5 linked regions of the Pyrobaculum calidifontis JCM 11548 genome follow. The protein of the gene in region 4 binds, or shares a complex with, the protein of the main gene of each other region. Links are inferred from orthologs where the notes say so. Each region holds a gene or a part of one and is shown on either strand. Other genes may lie near its edges. The genes, in order: PCAL_RS09710, PCAL_RS09005, rplX, PCAL_RS10585 and PCAL_RS02995.

Region 1 (4,310 bases), 160 kb from region 4 along the record:
TGAGCAATCCCCTCTTAAACTCGCCCAGGTCGTCGCTTAGCTCATAGCGCATCCCGCAGATTTCTAGCTCTCTGCCTGCCTTAAACGTGAGGACGTCTGCGCACGGCTGTAGCTCCTCGACTTTTATAATTGCTACGTCACGTACCTGCACCACTTTTATTATCATGCTCCGCCAATATCTTAACCGCCTCGTTGGCCACCTTTATTGCGTCCTCAACCCCCACCTCTGGCTGAAATTCGTCGGTCTCTCTGTTGGCTATGGCCGCGTAGACTCCGCCGGCCCGCGCCCCATAGATAGAGGCAAGGGTAAAAATTGTGGCAGACTCCATTTCAAAGGACAGCACCCTGAGGCTTCTCAAAGTCTCTATAAGCCCCCTCGCCCAAGGCGGCATGAAGCCCCGGAACCCTGGCCTCTCTTGTCCAACGTAGAAGGAGTCGGTGGAGGCCACAATGCCCACGTGGTGTCTCACGCCGAGTCCCTCCGCCGCGTCGACGAGGGCCTTTACCACTTGCCAGTGGGCAACTGCGGGGTACTCAGGAGGCGCATACCAGCGGCTTGCCCCCTCCCACCTGACGGCGGCGGTGCCGATTATCAAGTCGCCCAGCTTTATCTCCCTCTTAAGCGCGCCGGTGGTCCCCACTCTTATGAGCGTATCAGCGCCTGCGTAAAGGAGCTCCTCTACCGCAATGGCGGTGGAGCCAGACCCTATGCCCGTGGAGGTGGCCGCTATCCTAACCCCCTTGTATATGCCCACCCACGTCGTAAACTCTCTGTTGCGCGCCACTTCTCTAGCCTCCTGCCAGTGTTTTGCAATAAGTGGGACGCGGCCGGGGTCCCCTGGCAGGAGGACGTAGCGCGGGACGTCGCCGGGGCCTATCAACAAGTGGTACGCCTTGTGCCCTATCTGCGGCCTTTGTGCCATGGCTACCCGGCAGTCCCCGTTTTTAAGCGTAGCGCTCTTACTAGGTTTATGAAAGAAAGTGCGCTTGACAGGGCGTTCAATGCCGTAAATACCGCATCGCCAATCAGTGCGGCGTAGATCGTGAGCGAGACGCTTCCGAGGAAGTAGAGTATTGTCAAATCTAGAGGCGGCGGGGGGCTTCTCCTCAAGATGTTCACGGCCCACGCCGCCGCTATTAATACAAGGCCCAGAAAGCCGAATAGCTGGATCATGCCCCGCCTCTGTATATGGAGACCTTGTAATACGCGTAGTTCATAGCCGTGAGAATTTTCTCAACGGCGTCTCCGTCTCTGGGCAGTATCAACACGGCGCCTCCTCTCCCAGCCCCGCTGATTTTACCCCCGTATACAAACGGCCTCAGTATCTCCAACGCCTGCACCACTCGGCTGTCTACCACGCCCAGGGCGCCAAGGAGCCAGTTGTTTATTTCCATAAGCTCTCCCACACAAGCCAGGTCTCCCGCCACGAGGCATTTGTGAGCCTCCTCAACCACTTCGCCGATTGCCTCAACCACGGCCTTAAGAGAGGGGCGGCGCTGCAACTTCGCCCTTACGTCTGCCACAATTTCGCCGGTAGTCCCCCTCCTCGGCAACAACAAGACGTAAAACTGGGGCAACTCGGCGCCTATTTGCTCGGCTCTGAAGGGGCTTGGCCAAATTTTTAAAAGGCCCCCCATGGCCGACACGGCGGTGTCCATGGGAGACGCGATGCCTTGAACCTTCAACTCAACGCTGTGGCCCAGCCTCGCAAGCTCCTCGGGACTAGGCCTTGCGCCGACGCACTGAGAATATGCCTTGAGCAACGCCACAGACACTGCAGCCGACGTGGCCAGCCCCACGCTGGGGGGAAAGTCGCTCTTGATCTTAAACGTCGCCCTCAAGTCCCCCCACCGCTCTCTCGCCACCTCCAGAGCCGCGTCGACGTAGGCAAAGAAGCGGCCTACGCCGACGCCCTCCACTCTGCCCCTCTCCGGGTAGTACACGGCCTCTGAGAGGGGGGCCACAGTCTCCACACGCAACTCGCCCCCTTCCTCACACTCGACATAGACCCCCTTATCTATGGCGGCGGCTATTGCCGGCTTGCCATACACCACCGCGTGCTCGCCAAAAAACTTGACGACACAGGGGGCAAATACCTTCATTAAAAGAGTGCGCCCAGAGAGCCGGCGATTTCCTCCTCGCTTGGGCCCTCTTTCTTCTCCTCAGCCTCCCCTCCCGCGGCGGGCTGTTGTTCAACTTGCTGCGGCTGGGCGGCTGGCTGCGGCGCCACTGCGACAGAGAGCCCGAGCTCCGGCGCCTTTGGCGCTACGGCGGCGGCCAGGGCGTTGGCCTCGGCAACGGCTCTGCTTAACAGCGCTGGGAGAGTCTCCTTGGTCACTACGCCGAGCTTGACAGCCAGGGCGAGGGCTCTCGCATGCGCCGCTGGTATAACCACTTGGAGCACTTCCCTCGTCGGATACACCACGTTGAGGGCCAAGTTTCTCGCGTAGGTGGCCGCCGCCTCTATCAGCTCTCTGTACTGCTTCACGTCGATTATGAGCTCCTCTATTGGGACAAAGCGTTTGCCCTTCCACAGCACTCCGATGAGGCGGAGCGACTCGAATATGGGCTCTATCCCCACTACTCTCAACACTTCGGCCATCTCGGGTGTAATCTCCTGCCCTGCCTTAGCCACCACTGTGTCTTTTGCAATCCAGATCTTGCCCTCTTGTACCCTAGTGGGTATCTTCAACTTGCCGAACTTGGAGATTATGGGGCCTGGCGATGCGTTAGTGGGGCCTGCGGGTATGACGATGTCGAAGGGCGCCTTGTCCCCCGGCCTGGCGGCTCTTCTAACCGCGTATTTGGCAACTAGTTTAACAACCTCTGCGGGGTTGTGATTTGTGAAAAAGAAGCCCACCTCGCCGCGGACTTTTTCAGCTATTTCAACCGGCACCCCGCCGTAGACCTTGGCGTATGCTATCTTGAACAGAGTCGGCTTAATTATCTTGACGGCGCCGTAGGGCCTGAGCTTGTACCTATACTCGCCGAGTATTCTGGCGGAAAGGCCGTGGAGGTCAAAGAGAAATACATACTGGTACTTCTGCAACAGCTCAGTGGCCTCTTGTACAATTCTGACCTTACGCGGCGGGTAGCTCTTCTCTCTGACATACTGCCTCTTGCCAATGGCGAGCATCAGGGATGGGGGATGGGGGATTTATATAATTTCAACGCGCTAAAACCTCAGCCGGCTTAATTCGCACAGGCGGCGACATGGTCTTCTTGATGTATATGTCTCTGAGGTACTGGCGTAGCGGGAACTTCCTATTTAGCTCCTCGAGCACTGCGAGTATGTTTGTCAAGATCTCCTCAGGCTTCTGCCCTTCTGCGCCAACTCTCACCTTTATCACTGGCTCATTCCTCAGCCTCACGCGCACAACTCTCCTCAGCCTCTCTACCACGGTTTTAACGTCGACGTTCGGCGGCACGACCTCGGGCATCTTCCCCCTTGGGCCAAAGATTGGGCCTATCACTCTGCCTAACAGCGGCATTAAGTCGGGAGGAGCTATAAAGAAGTCGTACTGCTTAGCCAACTTCCTAATGGCCCTCTTGTTTCCAGCCAGGCCCTCCACCTCCTGCCTCGTAATAACGGCGTCAACTCCCGCGTTCTTGGCCTGAGTCTCAAAGGCGCCATGGGCAAACGCGGCAATCTTATTGAGCTTAGGCGGGTGGGGCAACTCCACCAGGAGGTTGATACGATTCTCGGGCTTGCTCAAGTCGATGCCTCGAAGCACCACTATTAGCTCGACGCTCTGCCTAAACCGCCTCTTTTTCCCAGACTTGAGAGCCTCGTCAATCTTTTTCAACAAGGCCTCCCTTTGAACTACGGCGCTCATTGCGACCACTGAGATTCAAACTTTTTAAGTACTTCGTCGTATTTGCCCTCGTCGACTGCCTTAAGGACTTCGTCGGCCCTCTTCCCATCTACAAGAATGCCCATGCTCTTACACGTACTCAACAGCTGCTTAACAGCAGACTTGAGAGACTTAGACTTCAACTCGTCCCTCTTGAGCACCGCTATTTCGACAATTTTCTCAAACGGCAGATCGCCCAGCGTCTCCTTGGCAGAGTCGTGCGCGCCTGTGTCTTTCCCCAAGAGCTTTAGGAAGAGGTCTCCTATTGGCGGCAGATACACCTTCACCTCGTAGCCATCCGGCGAAACCTCCAGCTCCACCTTCTGCACTGGGTACTTCCCATATGCCTTCAACTTCTCCTGAACCTCCTGCACCACCTTGTTGGGGTCTAGCCCTGCCTGTTTAAGAGCGTCTTGGAACTGGGGATTAACAGCCACCTTTCCTCCCTGAAGCGG
Region 2 (4,295 bases), 270 kb from region 4 along the record:
CACTGGCGCCTCCCAGCCGTAGAGCCTCACGAGGCCTGCCATGGCCATAATGGCCGCGTCGTATTGGCCAGACAAGATTTTGCCCACGCGCGTATCTACGTTGCCTCTGAGGGGGCGCACTTCGACGTCCGGCCTCACGGCCCTTAGGAACTCTGCCCTCCTCACGCTAGATGTGCCGACCACGGCGCCTTTCGGCAACGTGTAAAGGCTGTACCCTTCGCGGCTTGCTACAACGTCGTAGGGCGGGGCCCTCCGCGAAAAGCCAGCGATCACTAGGCCGGGCGTAAGCTCCGACGGCAAATCCTTCAAGCTGTGCACAGCCACATCCGCCTCCCCCCTCAACACTGCCAAGTTCACCTCCTTTTCGAAGATCCCCTTCACGCCAATTTGGTAAAGCGGCCTGTCTTGAACGACGTCGCCTGTGGTTTTTACAACTACTAGCTCAAACTCCACCTTTGGCTCAACTGCCTTTACTTGGTCTAGGAGTTCCTGTGTCTGTAATAAACTTAGCTTCGACCCCCTCGTCGCAACCCTAATCTTCATTGCCAAAGAGGCGTGGAATGGGGCACAGGGGGTCGTCGCCGAAGATGTCGCCAGTTAAGTAGTAAGCCCTAGTCCTGTCCCCGCCCTTGCAATATCTCTTAAAGCGGCAGGGCGAGCACTTGGGCCCCCGCAGATAGCGGTCAGTGTTTACAAAGGGCTCCAACACCTCGGGGCGCAGTATGTCCCTCAGCCTCTTCTCTCTGACGTTGCCCAACTTGTAGAAGTCTATGAACTGGCAAGGGTATACATCGCCGTTTGGGTATATAGACACGATTTTCCTGCCGCAACCCCCCGTCGCCTCCACAAATTCTAGATACTTTGTATCGCCGTGGCCAACCGTCAAAGCTATATAGATGCCGTCGTAGGGTGCCAGAGTAGTTTCTATCTCCAGCTTGCCCGCGTACTGCCTGGCCTTGGCTATCAACGTCTCAATAAACCGTCTATACTGCTCCGGCGTGTACCACCAGTCCTCAGAGAGCTTCTGCGCCCTGCCAGCCGCGGAGAGGTGGTAAAAGGTGATCCTCCTCACGCCAAGAGACGCGGCAAAGTCGACGTATTCCCCTACCTCGTGTATATTCTTCGCAGTGACGACAAAGCGGAGGCCCACGTCGAGACCTGCCTCAATTGCGTTCTTGATCCCAGCCAACGCTGCGGCAAAGCTCCCCTGCACGCCCCTAAATCTGTCGTGGAACTCTGCGCTTATAGAGTCGAGACTGACGCCGACATAGACGACGCCCACTTCTTTCAGCCTCTTCGCAACCTCCGGCGTTATCAAAGTGCCATTTGTGGATAACACTAGCTTAATGCCCCTATCTCTGGCATACTGGGCAATCTCAAAAAAGTCGCGTCTAACAAGCGGCTCGCCGCCTGTGAACAATATGAGCGGCACGCCCACTTCTGCCATTTGGTCAACGACATCTAAGGCCTCCTTTGTAGTTAGTTCGTTAGCCTCGGCCTCGCCTGCATCGATGTAGCAGTGGAGACAGCGCAAGTTGCACCTCTTTGTGATATTCCAACTCACAATCGGCCTTAGCGGCGCCGAGAAGTCGCTTGGCTTTTCCACACCGAACCTACCCTTAACTTTAAACGAAGTGGTACCCACGCCGGCCACCATGACGCTTATCGGAATCACTAGTTGAGATCCGTACGTAATATATTTTTGTGACCCGCCGAGGAAATTTTTTAAAGACGTAATAGAGGCGTTGCGTATGCACGTCGTGTACGCAGTTGAGGAGGTGCCAATACCCGACGGCGTCAAGGTCGCCATAGAGAAGACCGGGCCCTTCGACTACGTTGTCAAAGTCAAGGGCCCTCTTGGAGAGCTCGTCAAGGAGTTTAAAAACACCCCAGTCATAATGTCGCTGAGCGACGGCAAAGTGGTGCTCGAAGTACTAAACGCGAAGAAGAGAGAGTACGCCCTGCTTGGGACTTACAAGGGCATATTGAAAAACATGTTCCTAGGAGTCACAAAGGGGTGGCGCTACAAGCTCAAAGTCATATACACCCACTTCCCCATGCTTGTAAAAGTGCAAGGGAACCAGCTGACTATAGAGAACTTCTTGGGGAGAAAATCCAAGATAGTGTTAGAGATACCCAAGGGCGTCAAGGTGGAGGTAAAGGGCAAAGAGGACATAGTGGTGGAGGGCATCGATAGAGAGCTTGTCAGCCAATTCGCCGCAGCCATCCAAGCCGCCACGGAGCTGAGGGGCGAGGAAAAGCCGTCGCCTCACGGACGCGAGGGCGGCCTAGGCGTAGTAGATGGGATATACGTCGTCGGCTACGAACACGTCAAAGCCTAGGCTTTCTGCATACGTCCTATACTCATCGCCATACTCATTTGTAGCATTCCTGTTGCCCTTCTACATCTTCGAGCTCGGCCACGGCGAGGTGGAAGTAGGCATCGCCTACGCCTCCTACGCAGCCGCCGTCGTTGTAATCCGGCCAGCGGCGGGGCACTTAGCCGATAAAGCGGGCAGACGCCTTTCAATGGGCATAGGCGGCGTCCTCCTGTCCGCGTCTATGACGCTGCTGAGTCTCTCTACGTCGATAAGCCACGTCTATGCGGCAATGTTCCTATCGGGCGTTGCCTCAAGTCTGATAAACGTAGCCGCAGTGGCCTACGTCTCAGACGTGGGAGGCCTAGAGGACCCGGCGCTCTACTCCAAGCTCAAGATCGCCGCAGCCGCCGGCGCCGTGGCGGGAGGGGTCTCTATCCCTGCCGTCTATATTTTGTCGAAGCTCATGGGATACGCGGCGGCGTTTAGACTTACCGCGCTGGCTTTCGCCGCCTTATCGGCCGCCGCGTTGTTCCACCTCCCGGAGGAGACTAGGCACTTGGCCGTCCGACACCACCGCACAGATGTGCGAGTCTTGTCTTGCATAATCGTTGCATCGCTTCTCGCGGGCCTCTCCACCGGCTTATACGGGCCCCAAGTGTTACCATTCCTACACGACAGATTTTCCCTCTCCCCCTTCGCGGCAGTATTGGCGTATTTGCCCGCGGCCATCTCCTGGTTTGTTGGACCCCGTCTCGCCAGACCCGCTCGCTCATCAGTTGCGCTAGGCTCTCTAGTGGTCGCAGTGGCGCTTATAGGCATGGCGTATTCGCCCTCTCCATACATCTTCTCAGCCATTTGGGTCTTAGAGAGCTTAGGCGTTGCAGTATTATCCACTTCGCTAGAACAGATGGTCTCTAGGAACGTCGCAGGTGTTTACTGGGCCAGGGGCTACGGGGTTTACCAGGGAGTTAACAACTTGGGCTACGCTGTGGGCGCCGCGGTCTCCGGCTACATGTACCCCCCATTCCTATACGCCGTAATACCCGCCGTAGCGCTCTCGGCGCTTTCCCTCAAATGCCTAAAACCCCAATAAATATGCCAGTAGGTATGAGGATTCCCACCGCCAGATTTAAGTTAAAGCCCAGCCCCACTCTGCCCAAAGCCCCCAGCACCGCCGACGCCACCTCTACCCCGGCGCCTATGAGGGTGACCAAGAGGCCCAAAGGCCCCAAGCCGTAGGCCAAGTAGTTCGCCACGTATAAAGCGGCGGAGAGAGTTAGAAGTACAACCGCCGCGGCGTCTGCCGCCTTTACTCCAAAACACGCCGCAATGCTACCCAGTCCAAACTTTCTATCGAACTCCACGTCCCCCTTGGAGTACACTACGTCAAAGCCGGCGACCCACAGCGCGGCGGCGGCCACGAGCATCCGCGGCGTGTGGGCCAGCGCGGCCGCTATGTCGTCGGGGTACATGGCGATAGAAGCGCCTAGGGGGACGAGGGCGTAGACAAGCCCCAGGTGGAAATGTGGAAAACAGTGTAGCCGCTTCGCATAGGGGTAAGTCACAGCCACAGCCAAGTACGGCGCCGCCAAGAGAAGCGGCCATAGACCTAACGCCGTAGCCGAGGCAAAGAAGACCGCGGCGCCAGCGGCGAAGGTCGCATAGGCCTCTCTAAACGTGACTTTCCCAGTCACCAACATCCTCCCCTGCGTCCTCGGATTTAATTTGTCGATGGGGAAATCGACGATGTTGTTCCACGCCATGCCCGCAGTCCTTAGCCCAAACACAGCGAGCCCTATAAAAACCGCCTTCCACAAGTCCAGGTGGTTGCCTGCCAAAATAGCCGCGGCATACGCCATTGGCAGGGTGAAAATCGTGTGCTCGACCCGTATAAAGCGCAGTATACGGAGCGTCGTGGCCCCAGCGACCTCTGGGTCAAAGGGCATAGACGTGGTGGCGCTCTGGGTAAAAATA
Region 3 (4,342 bases), 230 kb from region 4 along the record:
TAGGATCGTCAATAACCCACACACAGTCTCCGGCGCCAACTCTCTCTAAGTCATTTACGTGTATCACCACATCGCAGTCACAAGTGGTGGGGCATCCCAACAATTTGGCGTATGTAGAAGGCCCACTCAGCACGGGAATTCCTCTGTCATAGAGTTGCCAATAGAGGTCGCACATGCCTTAGCTTAGCCACTCAACGTCGCCGTCCAATAGTATTATTATATCGTCTAACTTCCTCTTTTTTGCCAGGTACCTGAGCGGCACTTCTACGAACTCTACGACTCCTGTCTCGTCCACCTTCTTCACTAGGACTTTCATGTACTTCTACTTCTTTAAATCCAGGTATAGCTCCTCGCCGACGGTTGTGGGGAGGTATACTCTGCGGCCCTCTTCGATTAGCTGTTTAACGAATGGTGACGATGCCGCAGGGTCTGTGTGAACAAGCAGGATGTTTGTATCTTCGTGGAAGTGTTTTATGAAGGCTCTTAGCTCGTCTCTACCGGCGTGAGCGCTGAAGTCAAACCACTCAATTCTCGCCTCGACCTTTATGGTGGCGCCTTCTACCACGGCATGCCCTTTGCTCAAGATTTCGAACCCAGGCGTATTCGGAGCTTGAAACGATGGCAGAAAGATTCCGTTTTTCTTGTTGGCGGCAAGCCGCTTGAAGTAAAACAAGGCGGCTCCCCCCTTTAGCATGCCAGCTGGCGCTATGATTATCGAGGGCTCCTCTGCCGCGCCTTTTCTCACATAGGCGTTTGGCACCTCTATAGCTACCTCAAGCGCCTTCTTGTAAAGTGCCGGATCTCTGACCAAGTGCAGATATCTGCCAATTATCTGGTTAATCTGGCGCGCGAGCCCATCTATGTATATTGGGTAACTATCAAGCTTATTTTTTACTAATGTCAACAGTATTTCTTGGGCTCTTCCAAGGGCGAAGGAGGGTATCAGCACTGTGCCGCCGCCCTCCACTACCTCCCTCACCGCATTTACGAACTCCGTCTCCATCTTGTCTCTAGGCGGATGCGTCGAGGAGGCGTATGTGGCCTCCATAACTACCACGTCTGGGTTCTTTGGTATATTGTACAAGTCGGCCCCCCTCAGCAGATTTGTATCAGACAAGTTAAAATCGCCGGTGAATACCACCGTCGCCCCCTCGACCTCTATAACGCCTATCGCGCTCCCCGGCACGTGGCCTGCGTTATACGTCGTCAACACGGCGTCTCTGCCGATTTCCACCGGCTCGCCATATGTGAGAGGAAAGGCGCTAGACATGACCTCTCTCACCTCTTCTTGGGTGTATGGGAGGTAGTAGCCGGAGAGCTTTATCGCGTCTGCATACATGAGGTCTGAAAGTTCCATAGTCAAAGGCGTGGCATAAAGCGGCGTCTTTGTCGTCACGTAAAGCGTTGGCACACCCCCACTGTGGTCTAGGTGTGCGTGGCTTAAAAAAACTGCAGTAAGATCGCGGGGACGTACGTGAAGTGGGAAAACAGGCCTTCCTTCTGCGTCAAAATTTACGCCGTAGTCTAACAGTATGCCATTGTAGGCCGTCCTTATGAGTACAGCAAGCCTGCCCACTTCGCCAGCGCCGCCAAGGAGTCGCAAAATCACGACGTGGTGGAGGCAAGGGGTAAAATATTTTTTAGAACTAGTAGGGGCGCCTGTGGAAGAGATCGACAAGGCGATAAAGAGGATAATAGAGATCCATGAGAGGATAATAAGACACTTGGATGAGTTAAACCAAGCGTTGCGTAAGTCGGCTAAGAAAACGACGTGATAAACTTTATATATAGTACGCACCGTGTCGGCTATGCCGTTTACTGCGTCAGCACAACCGCGCAAACAAAGGCTGAGTCTATACGCCGCGCCGCTCCACCTTAGGCGAAAACTGTTAAACGCAAAACTATCGCCTGAGCTTCAGAAGAAGCTGGGCGTGAAAAGGTTGCCAGTAAGACGGGGAGATACCGTGTTAATAATGCGGGGAGATTTCAAGGGCGTGACAGGCAAAGTTGTCAAAGTGGATTTGAAGAGGGTGAGAATCTTCGTGGAAGGCGCTACTAGGACCAATAGCAGGGGGCAGACGGTCTACTATCCAATACACCCATCCAAGGTAATGATCGTAGACGTAGATCTGTCGGACAAAGCAAGGCAAAAACTTATAGAGAGGAGGAAGAGGGGCCAGCATGGTTCATCTTAGAAAGTCGCTGGCGCCATATTGGTGGCCAATACCCAGAAAAGCCGGTGGAGTCTGGGCCGTAAGGCCATCAACGGGGCCACATAGTTTGGAATACTCTCTTCCGTTGGCAGTTGTAGTAAGGGATGTACTGCGATATGCAAAAACGCTACGCGAGGCGAGGTACATAATTTCGAGAGGGTACATAAAGGTAGACGGGGTCGTAAGAAAAGACTATAAATTCCCCATAGGGCTCATGGACGTAGTTGAAATAGTGCCAACTGGCGAGATTTATAGAGTGGTGCCAGACGAGGCCAAGTACTACGACTTGAAACCCATACCGTCCAGCGAGGCGGCTCTAAAGCCGCTACGTGTAGAAGGTAAAACCGCCGTAAGCGGCGGCAGAATTCAGCTACACTTTCACGACGGCCGCAACCTGATACTACCGCCCGACGTAGGCCGCCAGATAAAGACCTTTGACACTGTGGTGTACGATTTGGAAAACAAGGCGATTAAGACTCATTTGCCGCTGAGGCTGGGCCAGCTCGCCGTAGTAACTCACGGTGGCAACATAGGATTTGTGGGCCAGTTTTTTGAAGTGGTGTGGACGCTTAAAAGACGTCAATCCGTTGTGGCTCTTAGAAAAGGCGAGGAGGTAAGAAGAACGATCTTAGACTACATAATGGTGATTGGGACAGAAGCCCCAGTAGTAAAAATAAGCTAATCCGCTGGCGGCTGTTGTTCTTCGACGTAGGTCTGCGCCATCTTTTTCGAGAGGAGCTTCTCCTCTGTCTTCCAGAAAATGTCGCCGTAGTAGTCAAGTGTCTTCTCAATATCTGGGGCGCTCACGGCTATAGGCTCGTAAATCTTGACCACGTTGCCTTCCACGACCCACCCTTCCACGATTCCGCCAGACACCCAGTCAAATTTCGCAGATATCACATATCTACGCTCAAACGTTGCCGTTCTTACCCTTATGTACACTGTGGCAACTCCAAACTCCGTGAAGAACTTGGAGACTACCTCCCTATAGCGCTCCCCCGCTCTTGGAGCTGGGACGCGCTCGACGTAAATTACGTCGTCGCGTTTTAAGTCCTCTTCTAAAAGCCTTAGCAATGCGGTTACCGGCTGGCCGCTTCGCTCAATTTTCATAGATGGATTTGCTAAGCCACGTATTAAATGTTAACGCTTTATATGAAGCCAGCAGGCCACGTAGTGGCCCCTCTTTACTTCCACGAGGGGCGGCTCTTCTTTGTCGCACTCGCCCTTTATCATATATGGGCAACGTGGGTGGAATCTACACCCAGTCGGCGGATTGACTAGACTTGGCGGCTCTCCCGGCGGGACTTTACGTATTTTAAGCCTGTTCGTGGGATCTGGATCTGGCAACGCCTCTATGAGCGCCTGAGTGTAGGGGTGAAGAGGCTCCTTTATCACATCTCTAAACGGCCCGTATTCCACCGCCTTACCTGCGTACATTACTAGTAGTTTATCCGCCAAGTACTTGGCCGTGGCTATGTCGTGAGTGATGTACATCATGGCTATGTTGTACTTCGACTGAAGAGACCGTATTAGGGAAAGTATCTCAGCTCTGATAGAGACGTCTAGCATAGACACGGGCTCGTCTGCCACAATGAACCTCGGCCTAGTAATCAACGCCCTTGCAATTCCCACCAGTTGCCTTTGACCCCCACTTAACATATGCGGATACTTCTTTAGAAAATCTTCAGGCGGCACCAACTTAACCTCTTCAAGCGCCTTTACCACGAGCTCCCGCCTCTCCTGGGGCGGCACTTTCCGCAGAATTAGAGGCTCTTCCAATATGTATTGCACAGTGTGATATGGGTTAAGCGAGCTGAAGGGGTCTTGGAATATCATGGCGGTAGAGAATCGGTACCACTTGAGAGAGGCGTCGGGCGCGTAGGTGATGTCTTTTCCATCGAAAACTATCTTCCCGGCAGTCGGCCTTATCAGCCTAAGCACAGTTCTTCCCAGCGTCGTTTTTCCAGAGCCAGACTCGCCAATAACTGCGAGAACCTCTCCAGCATCCAGCGTAAAACTAACGCCGTCTACAGCCTTTACGTATTTCACAGGCTTAAAGAGCCCTCTTCCAACGGGGAACCACGTCTTAAGGTCGTGGACCTCTAACAACGGCATATCAATACAGCCAA
Region 4 (4,297 bases):
GGTAGTGGCGGTGGAGTACCTCATTGACCAGCTCCAGATGGAGGAGATAGGCGCCATCAAGATCACGGAGATGCCGCCGGTCATCGCCGTGGTAAACGGCGCGGCGAAGTTGCCACACCGCATATTCTACTCTAGGCAGGCGGGCATCGTGGCCATTAGGCAACACGTCCCAATACCGCCGCAGCTGTACGCCGAGTTTATCCACAAGGTGTTAGACTGGGCCGAGGAGAACAAGGTAAAGCTCGTGGCGTGTCTCTCCGCCATGCCCGCCCTGGGCGAGAAGGAGAGCGACGCGGTGTACTTTGTCACAGAGGAGGGACTCGTGGAAAAGTTCAAGGAGTACGGCTTTGTCCCCATACGAGAGGCCACTGTGACTGGGCTAGAGGGGGCCTACCTAGACGCCGTCCTAGGCCGGAGCATAGACGGCGTACTCCTCATCGCAGAGTCCAAGCTCTTAACCGCCGTGAAGAGGCTCGTCGACAGCGGGAAAGTGGCCACCCACAGAGACGTAATAGCCATCTTAAACGACTTAGTAGGCCGGACGGGCCCCGACGTGGGAGCCGCACTCAAGCTGGTAAACGCCGTGGCAAAGCTGGCCGAGACACAGATAGACACCTCAAAACTACAAGAACACGCCTCAAAATACGCATTCCTAGTTGAGAAAAACATAGAGGCCCTCTTCAAGCCCATGGAAGCCGTGGCAACAACGGCAAGGCGAGAAGTGCCTCTAGTGTTTTAAAGTCGATTTTTACAAACATCCTCCACTGGCACCACCTCCACAGTTGGCTGTAGAGATTGAGTTCCCCGTAAAACGTCGCAATGACACAAACACTCAAATATTAACGAAGAGAGACACAACATGGTAAAGAGCTTATTAACTACATACGCCATTACCGGGGTCCTCCTCTTAACCTCAGTCTGGGTCGCCGCTGTCGATTTGTCGGGGCTGGTGGACGACGTCATTAACGCTACATCGCCACTTGAGAGGTTCCAGCCCAACTATGTCTTCTATGTCAACGGCTGTAAAGTGCTCGTGTTCATCACAGACTTCGACGAGAAAAACTCGCCGCTGACGGCGGGGAACATCACCGATTTACACATCTTAAGCAACAAGTCCTCAACCCCCCTCAACTCTACCCAAGCCGAGCGGCTGTTAGACGCCTTACTCAAGCGCCTGGGCCCGCCTAGTAAGGTCACCGTCGCCATGGCCCACCGACGAGTGGTCGTCGAAGACAATAGTTCAATTCCTGTTACTTTAGAGTGGCGCGACTTACTACACATCGCCGCCTCCACGGCTAGGGGGCTTAGGGAGGAGGCGGAGAGGGCCCTTGGCGAGGAGGTGCTTCTTGGGCTTAAAGACGTGCGGGAGGCTATACGCGCGGGGAGACAAGAGGTAGCTTATTTGGCGGACGTTGTCTGGCAAAACAAGGACGTAAGAGTCGTAATTACTCTAGACCTCTACCACACCTCACTTGACGTCGCAACGGCAGACCTCGCAAAGGCCGTGGAGCTCCTCAGAGGCGTTAGGGAGGAGGTGGGCCCCATCTACGACTTGGTGCGGGTTACTCTAAAATACGGCCCCTACCTCTTGCCGCGCGACGAGAAGTTTAGAGCGGCCCTGATAAACGCAACGCAGACCATTGAGAAAGAGCTAGGCACTGTGCGGGAGGTTCGGGACGTGTGCGGCCACCTTTTGGGCATAGAGGGCACTATGCACACATTTGCCCCACTGGCGACTGGCCCCCTCTACGTGGTCTTCCCGTTTCCCGGCGGCACTGTGCCGGATAGGGCCACTGCTGAGAGGCTGGTCCGCCGCTTTGTGGAACTGTCAGGTTTCTGCGAAAGCCCGCTGGTGGTGGAGTTTTGGCCAAAGACAGGGATAGATTTCCTCGTTCCAGAGTGTATACCGCGTACTTTGCTCTTCGCCATAGTCGCTGCCGTTGGGGCGGCCGTCGCAGTGGCCGTCGGCCTCCTTATGTTAAAGAGGCGGCTTGTGAGCTGAGGTTTTTGAAAATTTTTAAAGCGGTTGTTGTTGGGTTGCGATGAAGTGGAAGGAGCTTGTTCTTGTTAAAGACCACCCAATGAAACGGGTGTACATAGAGAAGGTCGTGGTAAACATAGGGGTGGGCACCGGCGGCGAGAGACTTGAGAAGGCGGCTAATTTGCTGAGGGAGCTAACGGGGGCGGAGCCCTCGCTGAGGAGGGCCAAGCGCTCGATTAAGGACTTTGGCATTAGGAAGGGGGAGCCCATCGGCGTGGCAGTTACGCTGAGGAGAGACAAGGCCGTGGAGTTCCTCATGCGCGCCCTCCAGGCCGTGGGCAATAGGATAAAGCGCAGCAGCTTCGACGAGAGGGGCAACGTGTGTTTTGGCATAAAGGAGCACATAATGTTGCCGGGCGTGAAGTACGACCCGGCCGTGGGCATATGGGGCATGGACGTGTGCGTCCGCCTGGCGAAGCCGGGGCTGAGGGTGCAGCTTAGAAGGCGGAGGAGGAGCAAGGTTGGGAAGGGGCAACTGGTGACTAGGGAGGAGGCGGTGGAGTTTTTCCAAAAGGTGCTGGGGGTCCAGGTCGACTAGTGGCTAAGTGGACTGCAGAGGAGCTGGTATCCTTCGTGGCCAAGGTCTTGTACGAAGTTGTTCAAAACGAGCTCACCCTGGACTACGCCTTTCAAAAAGTCAAGAGGCGTTGGAGGGCGCTGGAGAGCTTCAAGGTCTTCTACGACGCCTCCTTTGACGCAGTTAGGCACTATTACTTCTTGAGGTTCGCCGCGTCGAAGCTCTTTGGCTCAAGCGGTGCGAAGGCCGCGGCAAAGGCGTGGTTCTTGTACAGGGCAGACTCTCTGCTCTACAACAAAGAGCTAGTGGCCAGGTACAGGAAGCGGCTGCTCAAGAGGGCCTTGGCCAAGCCGGAGGACGTGGAGAAGGCCCTCGAAGAGCTGAGGGGCGACCCAGCGCGCTACCTCTCGGTGAAGTACAGCTACCACCCGGCGATAGTGGAGACGCTCCTCAGATACCTCCCCCTGGGCGAGGTGGAGAGGCTGTTGGAGGCGGGCAACACCACGTGGATGTGGCTGAGGATAAACACCTTCAAAGTGGACGTGGACAAGGGACTTAAGCTACTGGAGCAGGAGGCAGAGGTGGAACCCCACCCCCACATACCCTTCATGGTGCTTGTGAAAAAGGCCAGCAAGCCCATCCAGTACCTCTCAGCGGTTAAGACCTTCGCCGCGATCCCCCAGGACCTCGCCTCAGTCTACACAGTCCTCGCCCTTGACCCAAGGCCAGGGGACTCGGTGCTCGACCTAGCGGCGGCGCCTGGGATGAAGATAAGCCTAGCCACCCAAATCGCCGAGGGGAAGCTTAAGGTAGTTGCGGCAGACGTGTCCCGAAAGAGGGTGGCCAGAATGAGGCACCTACTAAAGGCGCTAGGGGCCTACCAGTACGTAGACGTGGTACACGCAGACTCTAGAAAGCTCGCCGCCAGGCGGTTCGACAAGGCGCTTCTAGACGCGCCGTGCACCTCCAGCGGCGCCTTCACCAAAGACCCCGGCGTGAAGATATACCCAAGGGTAGAGAGGGCCCGCCAATACTCCCAGCTACAGCTCCAACTGCTCACGCGCGCACTACAGCTGGCAGAGGAGGTGGTATACGCCGTCTGCTCCATTCTGCCAGAGGAGGGGGAAGAGGTGGTGTCCAAGGCCGGCGCCAGAGCAGAGAAGCCGCTGGCCGAGCTAGCCCCATCCTACTGGGGGGACATAGGCGGCAGAACCTTCCCCCACATCCACAGAAGCGAGGCATTCTTCATCTCGCGGCTCAGGCCGTGACCACGGAGGCCCCCAGGTACCTCAGATAGGCCTCCACCTCTTCGTACACGTCGTCGAAGACAAAGGCCAAGTGGTTCCCGAGCCCCGCCTTGTAGACCGCGGCGGGGGACCCCTTGGTCACTCTCACCGCTATCTGCGTCGCACACGCCTCTACCCTCTCCGCCTCGGCGGTGATGCCCCCAAGGAGGAGGGCCCGCCTCAAGTCGCGGGACACTCTGAGCAGAGTCACCGGCCTCCCCGGCTCCACCTCTGCCCTAATCGCGGCGGGGGCCTTGGTGGCTAGGCGGGGGACAATGGAGTAGGCCTTGGCCATGGACGGGGGCAAGCCGTCGTGCGTAAGGAGGAGGAGCTCGCCCCGCGCCGCGTTGACGTTGCTAATCCACGCCGGCTTCCCAGAAATCCGCCGCAGGACGACCGCAGAGTAGAGCGCCCTGAGGTCGCCCTCACACGTGGCGGTGACCCCCCAGTCGT
Region 5 (4,359 bases), 1.3 Mb from region 4 along the record:
CCTGCGTCACTTTCAACAGAATAAACACATACGACTGGTTCAGAGCCCGCGTGTACAAGCTAGAGGAGGCGGGCCACGACCCCTCCAACTACTACGAGGCCTACAAACGGGCACTTGAGTGGCCAACCCTGGACCCCTACGGAAAAATCCCAATAGGCATCTTCTACGCCACAGAAGACAAGCCCACCTATGAGGAGGAGTGGGTAAAACTGCTGGGCGGCGCCCCAATAGACCAAAAACTTCAGCCAAATCCCGCGGAGGTACTGAAGGCGTTTCAATAGCCCCGTGAAGGGGCCAGACCTCAAAGAGGTCTGGACCTCAAAGCGCAAAACCCCCGACGGCTACTACGTCGTGGCACTAGGCCTATACGCAAAAGAGGCCCTAGGACTAGAGGCAGAACGCGTGGGAAAATTCTACATATACAAAACCAAGTCCTGGGAAGAAGTCAAGAAGATAATAAACAGAGCAAAGGCGCTTGGGCTAGAGGTCAGAGAATAAAAACAGACACTTCCTTACCCCTAACCAAGTTTAGAAAGCAGCCAAAATGTAATAAAATCTTTAATGAGTACATACCCAGTATTAGCAATTAATCTCCTCAATACACAATTGGAAACTTCCATGGTCGTGCTTATATGTGACTCTTGTATTTCGCAAGTTTTTGGATATCTGGTTTGCCAATTTGTCCCTGGGAGTGTGGTCTTATTGCGCCGGTTTTTAAATCGGCGTGTTAGCTCGCACAAGCTAACACGCGTTACAAAACTCGCCGTGGTCCCCATTTTAACACTGTTAATACGGCCGCTTTACAGTGCAAGGTTTATTAAGCCGATACGTAGAACTAGGTTATGTTGCTACAGTTCGGAATTGACTGGAACCAGTTATTGCAAAACGCTATTTACTACGGAGTGCAAGCCCTTATTGCTATAGGTATAATTGTAATTGCGTGGGTTGTGGGGATTATATTGGGGAAGGCGGTTAATCGGCTTGTGGAAAGGACGGGGCTTGAGAAGGCTTTTGACAAGACTGATGTGGGTAAGGCGTTTAGGGCTGCTGGTGTAGATTTGTCGAATTTGGTGGGCATGTTGGTGACCGCTTTTGTTATTGTGATTGGTATTGTGATTGCATTGGATTATCTTAAGATTGGAGGAGAGGCGGGCAGAATTGTCGCAGATGTGGCTAGGTATTTGCCTAGGCTGATTGGCGGCATTATTCTGCTGAGCGTTGGCATAATTCTCGTTGCCATTCTTACTGACTATATTGGGAAGTTGCTTACTGGCTTGTTCCCCCAGCAGTTTGTGGAGATTGGGGAGATGTTGAGGAACTTGTTGCTGATCGGCCTCGTGGCGTTGATCGTCTCTATCGCGCTGGACTTGATGCTGTTTACTGGTCCGCTTGTCTACCCGCTTATTCTTGGCACCGTCATTATTGGCGCTGGGATATTCATTGGGCACACTATTGTGCGTAACATCGTGGAGGATCACCCAGAGTTCGCTGGGGTGGCTCCGTATGCCAAGTTCTTGGTGTACTTAGTGTTTCTGATGGTGGGTCTTGGGGCTATATTTGCCGAGTTTCCGCAGACCGCGCACGTTGTTCAGAACGTTGCCTGGGGCGTGGCTATTGCGGTGGGCATATTGCTGGCGCCGGTGATATACACGTTGGCTAAGCGAATGGTAGAGGAGGCCAAGAAGTAAGCCCCTTTTTTCACGGTAACTTTTATATAGTTTTATATACTCTCCTCCTATGCATATCGAGATTAGGGACCCGTCTCTGGTGGAGCGTCTCAGGCGTCTTCTCCCGCGGCCAGATGCGCCGTTCGATGATGTGATTGTGAAGCTTCTGGAGCAGCCTTGTAAGCTCAGGATTAGGGAGATTGTGGAGGAGGTCTTTGCCTCTGCTAATCTTGAGGAGAGGGTTGCTAAGGCGGTGGAGCAGGCCGTGTCGCGTAGTGTGGGGGATTTGGAGAGGAGGGTTGTCCACGCTGTGGAGAGGGCTGTCAGAGATTTTCTCCGTAGCTTGCCTGCGGGCGAGCTGGCGGGTGGGGGGTGGGACGCGGTGATTAGGGAGGCGAAGAGGCGCCCGGATGGCTGTCTCACGTTTTCAGAGATTCGCAGGCTTTATGGGAAGAATCTCAACAGTGTGATGTTGAGGAAGAGGGGGTTTGTGCAGAGGGAGAGGGGGCTTTGGTGTCTGCCTAAGGACTAGCGTTTTACTAGGTTTAGCTTGTAGCGTTTTGGCACAACCTCCTTGGGGAGCTCTGCGGCTACTATCTCCACGTTTACTGTCTCCTCGTTGAATGGTGTTGCTCTACCGAAGGCACGCGGCATGATGTTGGGGATTTTTATCCCCTTGTGGGCGGCGGCGTGGATAATGACTAGGCGCTCTACGTCGAGGCCTTTGAACTTGGCGTTGTTTTCTAGGTTTTCGAGGAGTTGGAGGTATCTCTTGGCCACTTTTACGGGCCACTTGGCCACTGGCCACCCCTCCCAGGGCGTTGCGTGGTGGGCCTGCTTCTTTTTGAATGTCTTTATAGGGATTGGTCTCTTTAGCTTTACCACGTCCTCTAGCCACGCCTTTGCCTGTTTAAGAGTCATCCCTTTGATAAACCTGGCCACTTCCACGCTCTTTTTCCATGACATTCTCTGCTCAGGGGCGTAGGCCTTGGCTATCTGCTCTGGGGTTATTCTTACTCCGTACTTCTTAAACACCAGCTCTGCCGCTTGTTCGTCTGTCAGAGAGTAGTGGAAGTGGGGCACGGGGCCCTTGGGAGTGTTGGTTATAAATATTTCTCTGCTCAGCCCCGTGGCGTCTCTACTGGGATTGTGGAGACTCATCAGGGGGGAGCACGGGGTTTTAGCCGCCTTAGCCTCCACAGCCTCTTACATGGTCGCGGGCGGCAGGAGCCTTGAGGCAGTTGCGCTGTTGGCAGTCTCCACGTTTTTAGCTGAGGCGGGGTTGTTTGCCCACAACGACTTGGCCAACTTGGAGGAGGACAGGGTCAATAGGCCGGGGGCTCCTCTGGTGACAGGTGAGGTGGGCTTGGGCGCGGCCAGGGCTGTGGCGTACGGCTCGCTTTCTGCAGGCGCGCTGGCCGCGGCTCTGCTGGGCCTTCTGCCGCTTGTCATCTACTTATCTGCGGCAATCCTCGGCACGGCCTACAACGCCAAGCTGAAGCGCGTGCCCTTTTTGGGCAACTTCATCGTGGCGTTTTTGACCTCTATGACTTATATCTATGGGATGGCGGCGGCTGGGGGCTTTTCGCCTGTGTTGGCGCTCCTCTTTGCCTCTTCGCTTGTGGCAAATTTGGGCAGGGAGTTTGTGAAAACGGCCATTGACGTTGAGGGCGACCTGAGGGCCGGGGTTAGGACCGCCGCCTCTCTGCTGGGGCCGGAGAGGGCCGCCAAGCTGGGGGCGTCTGTGACCGCGCTGTCGGCGGCGATTGGGCTGTGGCTGGTGGCCGCGGCTCTTGACTCGCGGTTGTACATTTTGGCAACTGGCGCCGCGGCGACTTCGGTCTTGCTCCTCTACTTCTCCGCCTCTGCGTGGAGGGGGGCTTGGGAGAGGTACAGGAGGGGCACCCTCGCGGCGTTTGGCGTCACACTAGTGGCGCTGGTCGTGGAGGCTCTATGGCTACTGTCCTAGTGGACTTGGATGGGACGCTCATCCCGCTCGACGCTTGGGAGCCCGTGTTTTTAGAAGTATGCGAGAGGATTGCCCGCCAGGTGGGGGCCACGGCTGAGGAGGTGTGGAAGAGGGCGCGGCGCAGGAATCTAGAACTTATGAGGGCCTTCGCCGTGGAGGCCTTTGACTGGCAGAGCTTGTTTCGCTCTGTGGCAGAGGAGCTGGGGGCACGGGAGGTGCCAGACTTGGTGGAGGTCTTGTACAAACACATCCACACGTTTAGGGTGAATAGGGGGGCATTTGAGGCGTTGCGCAGGCTTAGGGAGGCTGGCCACAGGGTCGAAATTGCTACCAACGGCCTTGCTGTTTATCAAATGGTGGTTATTAAACACCTCGGCTTAGACGGGCTGATAGATGGCGTCAGGACGTCGGACCGCTTTGGCTGCCCTAAGACGTGCCCTCAATACTTCCAAGGCGCCGATGTAATGGTAGGCGACAACGCCGTCTTTGACGTATATTTCCCGCAACGCTTCGGCCTCTTGACTATCTTCTACGGAGATTGGGACAGGGCGGCGCGGGTATACGGCGAGAGACTTGGCGTCGACCTCACCTCTACGAGGCCCGACGCGGAGATAGACTCGCTGGAGGAGTTGCCTGAGGCTGTGGAGACGGTGCTTAAGAGGAGGCTCAGCAAGGGGTGAATCGGTCACCCGTCGCCTTAAAGGAATCTACATCACCAGGGTG

What was found.
Region 1: PCAL_RS10585 (region 4) and PCAL_RS09710 share a complex: the UniProt entries of both Methanocaldococcus jannaschii proteins name them as parts of the 50S ribosomal subunit. The link is inferred for Pyrobaculum calidifontis JCM 11548 from one-to-one orthologs.
Region 2: PCAL_RS10585 (region 4) and PCAL_RS09005 share a complex: the UniProt entries of both Methanocaldococcus jannaschii proteins name them as parts of the 50S ribosomal subunit. The link is inferred for Pyrobaculum calidifontis JCM 11548 from one-to-one orthologs.
Region 3: PCAL_RS10585 (region 4) and rplX share a complex: the UniProt entries of both Methanocaldococcus jannaschii proteins name them as parts of the 50S ribosomal subunit. The link is inferred for Pyrobaculum calidifontis JCM 11548 from one-to-one orthologs.
Region 5: PCAL_RS10585 (region 4) and PCAL_RS02995 share a complex: the UniProt entries of both Methanocaldococcus jannaschii proteins name them as parts of the 50S ribosomal subunit. The link is inferred for Pyrobaculum calidifontis JCM 11548 from one-to-one orthologs.

The regions. Positions count from the first base shown.
Region 1 is NC_009073.1:1,695,384-1,699,693, reverse strand. The notes cover bases 1,121-3,894. They hold PCAL_RS09710 (50S ribosomal protein L10), read right to left. Parts: upstream 3,138-3,894; coding sequence 2,103-3,137; downstream 1,121-2,102. Other genes in these bases: PCAL_RS09700 (50S ribosomal protein L11), read right to left, coding at 3,834-3,894; PCAL_RS09705 (50S ribosomal protein L1), read right to left, coding at 3,169-3,837; mvk (mevalonate kinase), read right to left, coding at 1,171-2,103; PCAL_RS09720 (hypothetical protein), read right to left, coding at 1,121-1,174. In the rest of the region: PCAL_RS09730 (hypothetical protein), read right to left, coding at 1-166; udp (uridine phosphorylase), read right to left, coding at 138-923; more of PCAL_RS09720, read right to left, coding at 926-1,120; more of PCAL_RS09700, read right to left, coding at 3,895-4,310. UniProt on the Methanocaldococcus jannaschii protein: Forms part of the ribosomal stalk, playing a central role in the interaction of the ribosome with GTP-bound translation factors.
Region 2 is NC_009073.1:1,585,900-1,590,194, reverse strand. Bases 788-3,546 are described here. They hold PCAL_RS09005 (50S ribosomal protein L6), read left to right. Parts: upstream 788-1,751; coding sequence 1,752-2,342; downstream 2,343-3,546. Other genes in these bases: PCAL_RS08995 (UbiA-like polyprenyltransferase), read right to left, coding at 3,392-3,546; PCAL_RS09000 (MFS transporter), read left to right, coding at 2,302-3,414; PCAL_RS09010 (radical SAM/SPASM domain-containing protein), read right to left, coding at 788-1,675. Also shown: hemC (hydroxymethylbilane synthase), read right to left, coding at 1-543; more of PCAL_RS09010, read right to left, coding at 533-787; more of PCAL_RS08995, read right to left, coding at 3,547-4,267. UniProt on the Methanocaldococcus jannaschii protein: This protein binds to the 23S rRNA, and is important in its secondary structure. It is located near the subunit interface in the base of the L7/L12 stalk, and near the tRNA binding site of the peptidyltransferase center.
Region 3 is NC_009073.1:1,623,624-1,627,965, reverse strand. What follows is about bases 696-3,501. They hold rplX (50S ribosomal protein L24), read left to right. Parts: upstream 696-1,808; coding sequence 1,809-2,195; downstream 2,196-3,501. Other genes in these bases: PCAL_RS09225 (ABC transporter ATP-binding protein), read right to left, coding at 3,354-3,501; PCAL_RS09230 (hypothetical protein), read right to left, coding at 2,892-3,323; PCAL_RS09235 (30S ribosomal protein S4e), read left to right, coding at 2,182-2,895; PCAL_RS09245 (MBL fold metallo-hydrolase), read right to left, coding at 696-1,609. Outside these bases: PCAL_RS09250 (hypothetical protein), read right to left, coding at 179-316; more of PCAL_RS09245, read right to left, coding at 323-695; more of PCAL_RS09225, read right to left, coding at 3,502-4,328; PCAL_RS09220 (ABC transporter ATP-binding protein), read right to left, coding at 4,330-4,342. UniProt on the Methanocaldococcus jannaschii protein: One of two assembly initiator proteins, it binds directly to the 5'-end of the 23S rRNA, where it nucleates assembly of the 50S subunit. Located at the polypeptide exit tunnel on the outside of the subunit.
Region 4 is NC_009073.1:1,854,462-1,858,758, forward strand. What follows is about bases 1,050-3,810. They hold PCAL_RS10585 (50S ribosomal protein L5), read left to right. Parts: upstream 1,050-2,042; coding sequence 2,043-2,579; downstream 2,580-3,810. Other genes in these bases: PCAL_RS10580 (hypothetical protein), read left to right, coding at 1,050-2,002; PCAL_RS10590 (RsmB/NOP family class I SAM-dependent RNA methyltransferase), read left to right, coding at 2,579-3,810. In the rest of the region: PCAL_RS10575 (proteasome assembly chaperone family protein), read left to right, coding at 1-739; more of PCAL_RS10580, read left to right, coding at 860-1,049; more of PCAL_RS10590, read left to right, coding at 3,811-3,826; PCAL_RS10595 (fucose isomerase), read right to left, coding at 3,816-4,297. UniProt on the Methanocaldococcus jannaschii protein: This is one of the proteins that bind and probably mediate the attachment of the 5S RNA into the large ribosomal subunit, where it forms part of the central protuberance.
Region 5 is NC_009073.1:526,988-531,346, reverse strand. What follows is about bases 974-3,796. They hold PCAL_RS02995 (50S ribosomal protein L22), read right to left. Parts: upstream 2,751-3,796; coding sequence 2,196-2,750; downstream 974-2,195. Other genes in these bases: PCAL_RS02985 (HAD family hydrolase), read left to right, coding at 3,621-3,796; PCAL_RS02990 (geranylgeranylglycerol-phosphate geranylgeranyltransferase), read left to right, coding at 2,809-3,636; PCAL_RS03000 (hypothetical protein), read left to right, coding at 1,738-2,199; PCAL_RS03005 (mechanosensitive ion channel family protein), read left to right, coding at 974-1,688. Also shown: PCAL_RS03015 (thiamine pyrophosphate-dependent enzyme), read left to right, coding at 1-281; PCAL_RS03010 (hypothetical protein), read left to right, coding at 286-498; more of PCAL_RS03005, read left to right, coding at 843-973; more of PCAL_RS02985, read left to right, coding at 3,797-4,316. UniProt on the Methanocaldococcus jannaschii protein: This protein binds specifically to 23S rRNA. It makes multiple contacts with different domains of the 23S rRNA in the assembled 50S subunit and ribosome.